Regions from separate parts of the Brevibacterium sp. HMSC063G07 genome, predicted to be linked through region 1. Evidence: riboswitches for the same ligand, from Rfam matches in the RefSeq annotation. Region 1 holds a riboswitch; the other holds the start of a gene.

Region 1 (3,380 bases):
CAGCCGCTATGGACACCGTGACGGAGTCCCGCATGGCAATCGCCATGGCCCGCTTCGGCGGTGTGGGAATCATTCACCGCAACCTGTCGAAAGAAGATCAGGCCGCTCAGGTCGACTATGTGAAGCGCTCGGAATCGGGAATGATCACCGATCCGGTGACGATCACTGCTGAAAAGTCACTCGAAGAGCTTGACCACATGTGCGGTCAGTACCGCATTTCCGGCCTTCCGGTGGTTGATGATGACAACACTCTCGTGGGCATCATCACCAACCGCGACCTCCGCTTTGTGCCGCGCACTGACTTCGCCACCACCACGGTCGGCGAAATCATGACGAAGATGCCGCTCATCACCGCTCCCCACAATGTGTCCGCCGAAAAGGCCTACGAACTGCTGGCGGAGCACAAGATCGAAAAGCTTCCGCTGGTTGACGAGAACAACAAGATCCAGGGCCTTATAACGGTCAAGGACTTCGTCAAGCGCGATGAATACCCCAACGCCTCAAAGGACGGCGAGGGACGCCTGCTCGTGGGTGCTGCGGTCGGCTTCTACGGCGATGCTTTTGAGCGGGCGGGTCTGCTGGCCGAAGCGGGTGTGGACGTCCTGGTGGTCGACACCGCCAATGGCCACGCCCGCGGTGTGACCGACATGATCACGTCGCTCAAAAAGGATCCGGCGTTTAAGGACGTGCAGGTCATCGGCGGTAATGTGGCTACCCGCGCGGGAGCTCAGGCGCTCATCGACGCCGGGGCTGACGCCATCAAGGTGGGTGTGGGCCCGGGCTCCATCTGCACCACGCGCATTGTCGCCGGTGTGGGTGTCCCGCAGGTCACCGCAATCAACCTGGCCTACCAGGCTGCCCGCGAAGCCGGTGTGCCGGTCATCGGCGATGGCGGTCTGCAGTATTCGGGCGACATCGGCAAGGCTCTTGTCGCCGGTGCCGATTCGGTCATGCTCGGTTCGCTGCTGGCAGGCTGTGAGGAAAGCCCCGGCGAGCTCATCCTGGTCAACGGCAAGCAGTACAAGGCATACCGCGGTATGGGCTCACTTGGGGCTATGGCTCCGCGCAAAGGACGCTCCTACTCTAAAGACCGCTACTTCCAGGCCGATGTCGTCACCGACACCGACCTTGTGCCCGAAGGCATTGAGGGCCGTGTTTCCTACCGCGGTCCGCTGCGTCAGGTGGCCTACCAGCTGACCGGCGGCCTGCGTCAGACCATGTTCTACGTGGGCGCCCGCTCGATTCCGGAACTGAAGGCCAAGGGCCAGTTCGTGCGCCTGACCACTGCGGGTCTGAAGGAAAGCCACCCTCACGACATTCAGATCACCCAGGAAGCCCCCAACTACCACTGATCCGCCGCAGCCGATCCGGCTGTCTGTGATCGTCTTCTGTGCGCCCGTGCCTCTGGCCGGGCGCACAGCTGTCTGCTCACGAGGCGGAGGTCGCGGCTGTCGGGCCTACTGCGCTGGTGTGCGGTGCAGGACGGGGCCTGCGTCGTGGGCTTGCACCGTCGATCTGTGTCATGGGCGGGTGCTAGGGTGAGCAAAGTGACACGGGGTGCCGCGAAGCAGCGGCTGAGATTAACCCGTTGAACCTGTGTGGTTAGGACCAGCGAAGGGATGTCATGGAACTCAAAGACTATGCGGGCGCACTGCTTGAAACTCTGCGGCAGCGCACGCCGCTCGTGCAGTGCATTGTGAACACGGTCGTTCAGCAGTTCGCCGCAAATGTGCTCTTGGCGTCAGGTGCCAGCCCCGCCATGATCGACCACGAAGCCGACGCTGCAGACTTCGCCGAAATCGCCGACGGTCTGCTCATCAACTTCGGCACACCAACATCGCACCAGTACTTGTCAGCTGACGGTGCCATCGACACTTTCGCTCAGTCCGGCAAACCGTGGGTGCTCGACCCCGTGGGCTTTGGGATTTCCGGGCACCGCACCTCCAGGATTATGCGCGCTCTGAACAGCGGCCCGGCCATTGTGCGCGGCAATGCCTCCGAAATCATCGGCCTGGCCCAGCAGTCCGGCAGCGCCCGCGGAACCGACTCAACGCACTCCGTCGACGACGCCCTGGCAGCAGCGGCAAGCCTCGCCCAGGCCGGCATTGTCGCCGCCGTTTCTGGGGAGTCTGACGCCATTGTGTTCGCCGACGATTCCGCAACCCACACCGTGACGATCACAGGCGGCAGTCCCTATATGCCCAGCGTCATCGGCACCGGGTGCTCGCTCGGAGCACTCGCTGCCGCCTACGCCGCGACAGCTGCCCACACCCGGCAGACACAGGACCTCAGCCCCCGGGTGAGAACAGGCATGGCCGCGGCAGCAGCGCACCTGCACTTCACCTCGGCCGCCCAGGCAGCGCACACACAAGCCAGCGGACCCGGAACATTCGCCGCGCACTTCCTCGATGGCCTGCACGCCGTGGGGCCAGATGACCTAGCCCGAATTGAGACCGCGTGGACAACGGGAGGAACCGCATGAGCGCACCACTGGACCGCCTGTCCGACTACCGCACCGACCTCTACCTGGTCACTGACACCGCCATGGCCGAAAGCGCCGGGCGCACGGTGGCCGAGACCGTCGCCCAGGCAGTTGCCGGGGGAGTGGGCATCGTGCAGGTGCGCGATAAGCACATTGACGATGCAGGCTTCGAAAAGCTCACCCTGAGCGTGCTCGATGCCGTTGAGCGCGCACGCGCTGAGCACAGCATCAAAACTGACGTCCCCGTCTTCGTCAATGACCGCGTCGATGTCGCAGCCCGCCTTCTGGAGCGCGGCAGAAAAGTCCACGTGCACGTGGGTCAAGGCGACATGTCGGCAGACGATGTGCGCCAGCGCATCGGTGCGGAACCGCTGCTGGGTGTTTCAGCCCAGGAGCCCGAACACTTTGCGCGCGCTCGAAGCCAGAACGTCGATCTGGTCGGCATCGGGCCGGTGTACGCCACCCAGACCAAAGAGACCGGACGCAGTGCCATCGGCCCGGAAGGTTTCCGCGACCGCGCCGGAAAAGCGGGCCTGCCCGCATTTGCCATCGGCGGGATCAAAGACCACAACGCCGCAGCGCTGCGCGGTACGGGTGCCGCGGGAATCTGCGTTGTGTCAGCCATCATGACCGCACCAAACCCGGCCGGAGCAGCCCGGGACATTCTGGCGGCCTACACAGGAGAAAGATCATGACCGCAGCAGGCCATCGTCCTCCCGTCGCCGTCACCATCGCCGGCACCGACCCTTCCGGCGGTGCGGGAATTCAGGCCGACCTCAAAACTTTCACCGCCCGCGGCGCATACGGAGCCAGCATCATCACGGCCCTCGTCGCACAGAACACCCACGGAGTCAGCCGCATCTACGAGATCGACCACGACTTCGTAATCGACCAGTTC
Region 2 (3,380 bases), on a different contig from region 1:
GGTGCGAGGCCTGCGAGTACGGAAATGCCGAGGGTGTAGCGGCGGTAGCGGGTCAGGGCGAAGACGAGTTCGGTCATGATGCCCTGGCACAGGCCGGTGAACAGGATGACCGGACCGAAGACCGAACCCAGGAGGGCTTCGGTTGCTGCAGCGATGAGTTCGCACACGATTGCGGCGCCGGGTTTGCGGATGATGAGTGCCCCCACGGGCCCGGCCAGCAGGTAGAGGCCGCCGACCAGGCCCGTGGTGGGTGGGAACACGAGGTTGAACGGGACGTCGATGATGGGCCGCAGGGACGTCCACGCGAAGTACACGGCACCGAGTGCCACGGCGAGTACTGCCGCGACGATGATGTCAACGGTGCGCCATTTCAGGCTGCGTGTGGGCGTGGTGTGTGCGGTGTGGGTCATCGGGGTCTTTCAGTTCATGTGCGGTTGGGGGTTGTGTGCTGGCGGGGTGTGGTTGTCGTCCGCCCGGAGGCGAAGGCTGACAGTGCGCCGGTGGGCACGATTGCCTTCCACAGCAGCCATGCACCCAACCCGGAAATGATAATGCTGGATGCGATTCCGCAGACGGCGTAGACGACCTTGAATGTCATAGCCCATTCGGCGTAGTACATGACGATTTCGCCGACCACCAGTGCGATGCCTGCGCCGAGGCCGGACAGGAGCATGACGGGCAGGTTCCATTTGCGGTAGAGGACGGCGAGGAACACGATTTCGGCGCCGGCGCCCTGCAGGAGGCCGGAGATGATGGCGGTTGCACCGAAGTGGGAGCCCAGCACGGCTTCGACGGCTGCGGCGAGTGTTTCGGCGATGAGGGCGGCGCCGGGTTTGCGGACGATGATTCCTGCGAGTGGGCCTGCGAGCACCCAGATGCCGCCGAACAGGCCGACCAGCGGTGGGAATGCGACGGTCCAGAGTTCGAAAACGCCCCATATGGCGGCGACACCCCAAAAGATGACGCCGACGGCTACTGCGATGACGACGGTGACGATGATGTCGACGGTCCGCCAGGGCAGGCTGGTTTTTGTCTGCGTGCTCTGTGGGTTTTTCGTCTGTGCTGACGAGGTGGTTGGGTTGTGTGGGTTGGTTTGGTGTCCGGTATGGACACGGTTGTTGTGTGTCATGAGTCCTCCTCAAGGCAAGGAGGGGTCAAGAGTGTGCTCGACTTCCTTCGCCGGTGCTAACCGGGCAGGTTCGAGGGTCTGCGGCATCGCACTCTCAGCGCCCTTGTTCGGATCTCTACGTTTGATCCGAGGCGCTCCCCTGTCGTACGGCCGATACCTTAGCAAGGACAGTGCGCTGGCGCACGGGATTGGCTGGGGTGAACGGCGGCATAGGGAGGCTTCAACTGAACGGAAAGAATATTTCAGTTCATTAGCAGCAGGCCAACGGCTCCGGTAGGCTTTCCGCAATCCGTCCGCCAAAGCGAAGGAATACGATGTCGTCATCAGCACAGACAGACACCGGTAAGCAACGCGGCACTTGGCTTGTCAATCTACTGACTGGGATCGAGCGGGCCGGCAACAAACTGCCCCACCCCTTCTGGCTCTTCGCCGGGCTTGCGGTCATCACCCTTCTGCTGAGCGCCCTTCTTTCGAAGCTGGGAGTCAGCGCGGTTTCACCGGCCGACAACAAGGAAGTCGCCGTCGTCAACCTGCTCAGCCCTGACGGCATCAACAAGATGATCACGGAAGCCGTGCCGAACTTCACCGGCTTCCCTCCCCTTGGCCTGATCATCATTGTGATGCTCGGAGTGGCAGTCGCAGAACAGTCCGGCCTGATCTCCGCTTCCATCCGCGGCGTGGTCGCCAGGGTCTCGCCGAAGTGGCTGACATTCGTTCTTGCCCTCGCCGGGGTCACTGGTTCGGTCGCCTCCGATGCTGTCTACGTCGTGCTCATTCCGCTTGGCGCCGTCACGTTTAAGACAGCGGGACGTTCACCTGTGCTGGGCGCGGTTGTGGCATTCGGGTCGTGCAGTGCCGGCTTCAACGCTTCGCTGCTCGTCACCGCCACTGACGCAATTCTGGCTGGGCTTTCCACCAGTGCCGCTCAGCTGATCGACGAATCCGTCACCGTTTCGCCCGTCGCCAACTATTTCTTCTCAATAGCTTCTGCGATCGTCCTTGCTCTGATCGTCACACTGGTCACTGAGCTGCTGCTGGTTCGAACCACAAAGGACATGATCGATGACGAGCCTGACGAAGAGGCTGCCTCAGCTGATGAGTTCCGTCTTAGCCCGGCTGAGAAGCGCGGAGTCATCCTGGCCTTCATCGTCGGCTTCGTCTTCCTCGCGCTCTACCTTGCCGCCCTCCTGTGGCCGAATTCCATTTTCCAAGGGGAGGAGGGAGTCCTCGACAGTCCGCTGCTGAGCGCCATCGTTGTGCCTATCGCGCTGATGTTCGCGGTTGTTGGTGTGGTCTACGGTCTTGTGACTCGTTCCATCACCAAAGCGCAGGACATTCCGGAGATGATGGGCAAGGGACTTCTTTCCCTGGCGCCCGTCATGGTTCTGTTCTTTGCGGCGGCGCAGTTCGTGGCCTATTTCAAATGGTCGAATATTGGGCCGATCATTGCGATCAAGGCGTCTGAACTTCTGCAGCAAGCACAGATGCCGACCCTGGTGATGTTCGCCGGGCTGGTGCTTCTGGTGGCGCTGCTGAATCTGCTGATCACAAGCGGATCCGCGCAGTACGCGCTGATGGCCCCGGTTATCGTCCCCATGTTTATGCTGTTGGACGTGTCGCCCGAAGTCACTCAGATGCTGTTCCGCATCGGCGATTCGCCGACCAATATCATCAGCCCCATGAGCCCGTACTTCGCCTTGGCGCTCGGCTATGTACAGCAGTACTATTCGCGCGCCCGGATCGGCACTCTGCTTTCTCTGACCTTGCCGCTGTCTGTGGCGATGCTCGTGGGCTGGTTTGCCTTCTTCGCCCTCTGGTATGCCCTCGGCCTGCCGCTGGGCCCCGGTGTGCCGGTTCGCTGATCTTCGCTGCCTGTGAAAGGAGATAGCTCTATGTCGCACGTACGTGCAGTGCATGATTTTGTCGAAAAGAACATCGAAGCTGTCCTCGATGACCTCGACCGGCTTGTCAGTCTCGAAACACCGAGCAGCGATCGTCGACTTTTGGACAGATTTCTCCGGGAATTTGAGCCTTTTGTCGAGCAGCGCCTTGGCACGCCAGCCAAACGCCAGCTCCACAATGGCGGGGATCGGGGTGACGTCCTTGATCTCACATGGGAAGGGTCGCCCGGCGTTGAGGGCACGTTGCTGTCAGTCTGCCACTACGACACTGTTTGGCCAGAAGGCACACTTGCTGATTGGCCGCTGACCCGTAAGGGCGACGTTCTGACCGGCCCGGGCGTTCTGGATAT

The links. Region 1 has a riboswitch for thiamine pyrophosphate ahead of thiM (hydroxyethylthiazole kinase). Riboswitches for the same ligand answer to the same signal wherever they lie in the genome.
Region 2: it holds a riboswitch for thiamine pyrophosphate, as region 1 does, so the genes downstream of both, HMPREF2757_RS09550 (ECF transporter S component) here and thiM (hydroxyethylthiazole kinase) in region 1, are expected to answer to the same signal.

What each region holds. Positions count from the first base shown of each region.
Region 1 is NZ_KV802360.1:100,365-103,744, reverse strand. Features, by position in the region: gene guaB (IMP dehydrogenase) at 1-1,352, shown strand, start outside; TPP riboswitch at 1,544-1,637, shown strand; gene thiM (hydroxyethylthiazole kinase) at 1,625-2,482, shown strand; gene thiE (thiamine phosphate synthase) at 2,479-3,177, shown strand; gene thiD (bifunctional hydroxymethylpyrimidine kinase/phosphomethylpyrimidine kinase) at 3,174-3,380, shown strand, end outside.
Region 2 is NZ_KV802363.1:197,715-201,094, forward strand. Features, by position in the region: gene HMPREF2757_RS09545 (ECF transporter S component) at 1-410, opposite strand, end outside; gene HMPREF2757_RS09550 (ECF transporter S component) at 425-1,129, opposite strand; TPP riboswitch at 1,155-1,280, opposite strand; gene HMPREF2757_RS09555 (AbgT family transporter) at 1,444-2,991, shown strand; gene HMPREF2757_RS09560 (M20 family metallopeptidase) at 3,022-3,380, shown strand, end outside.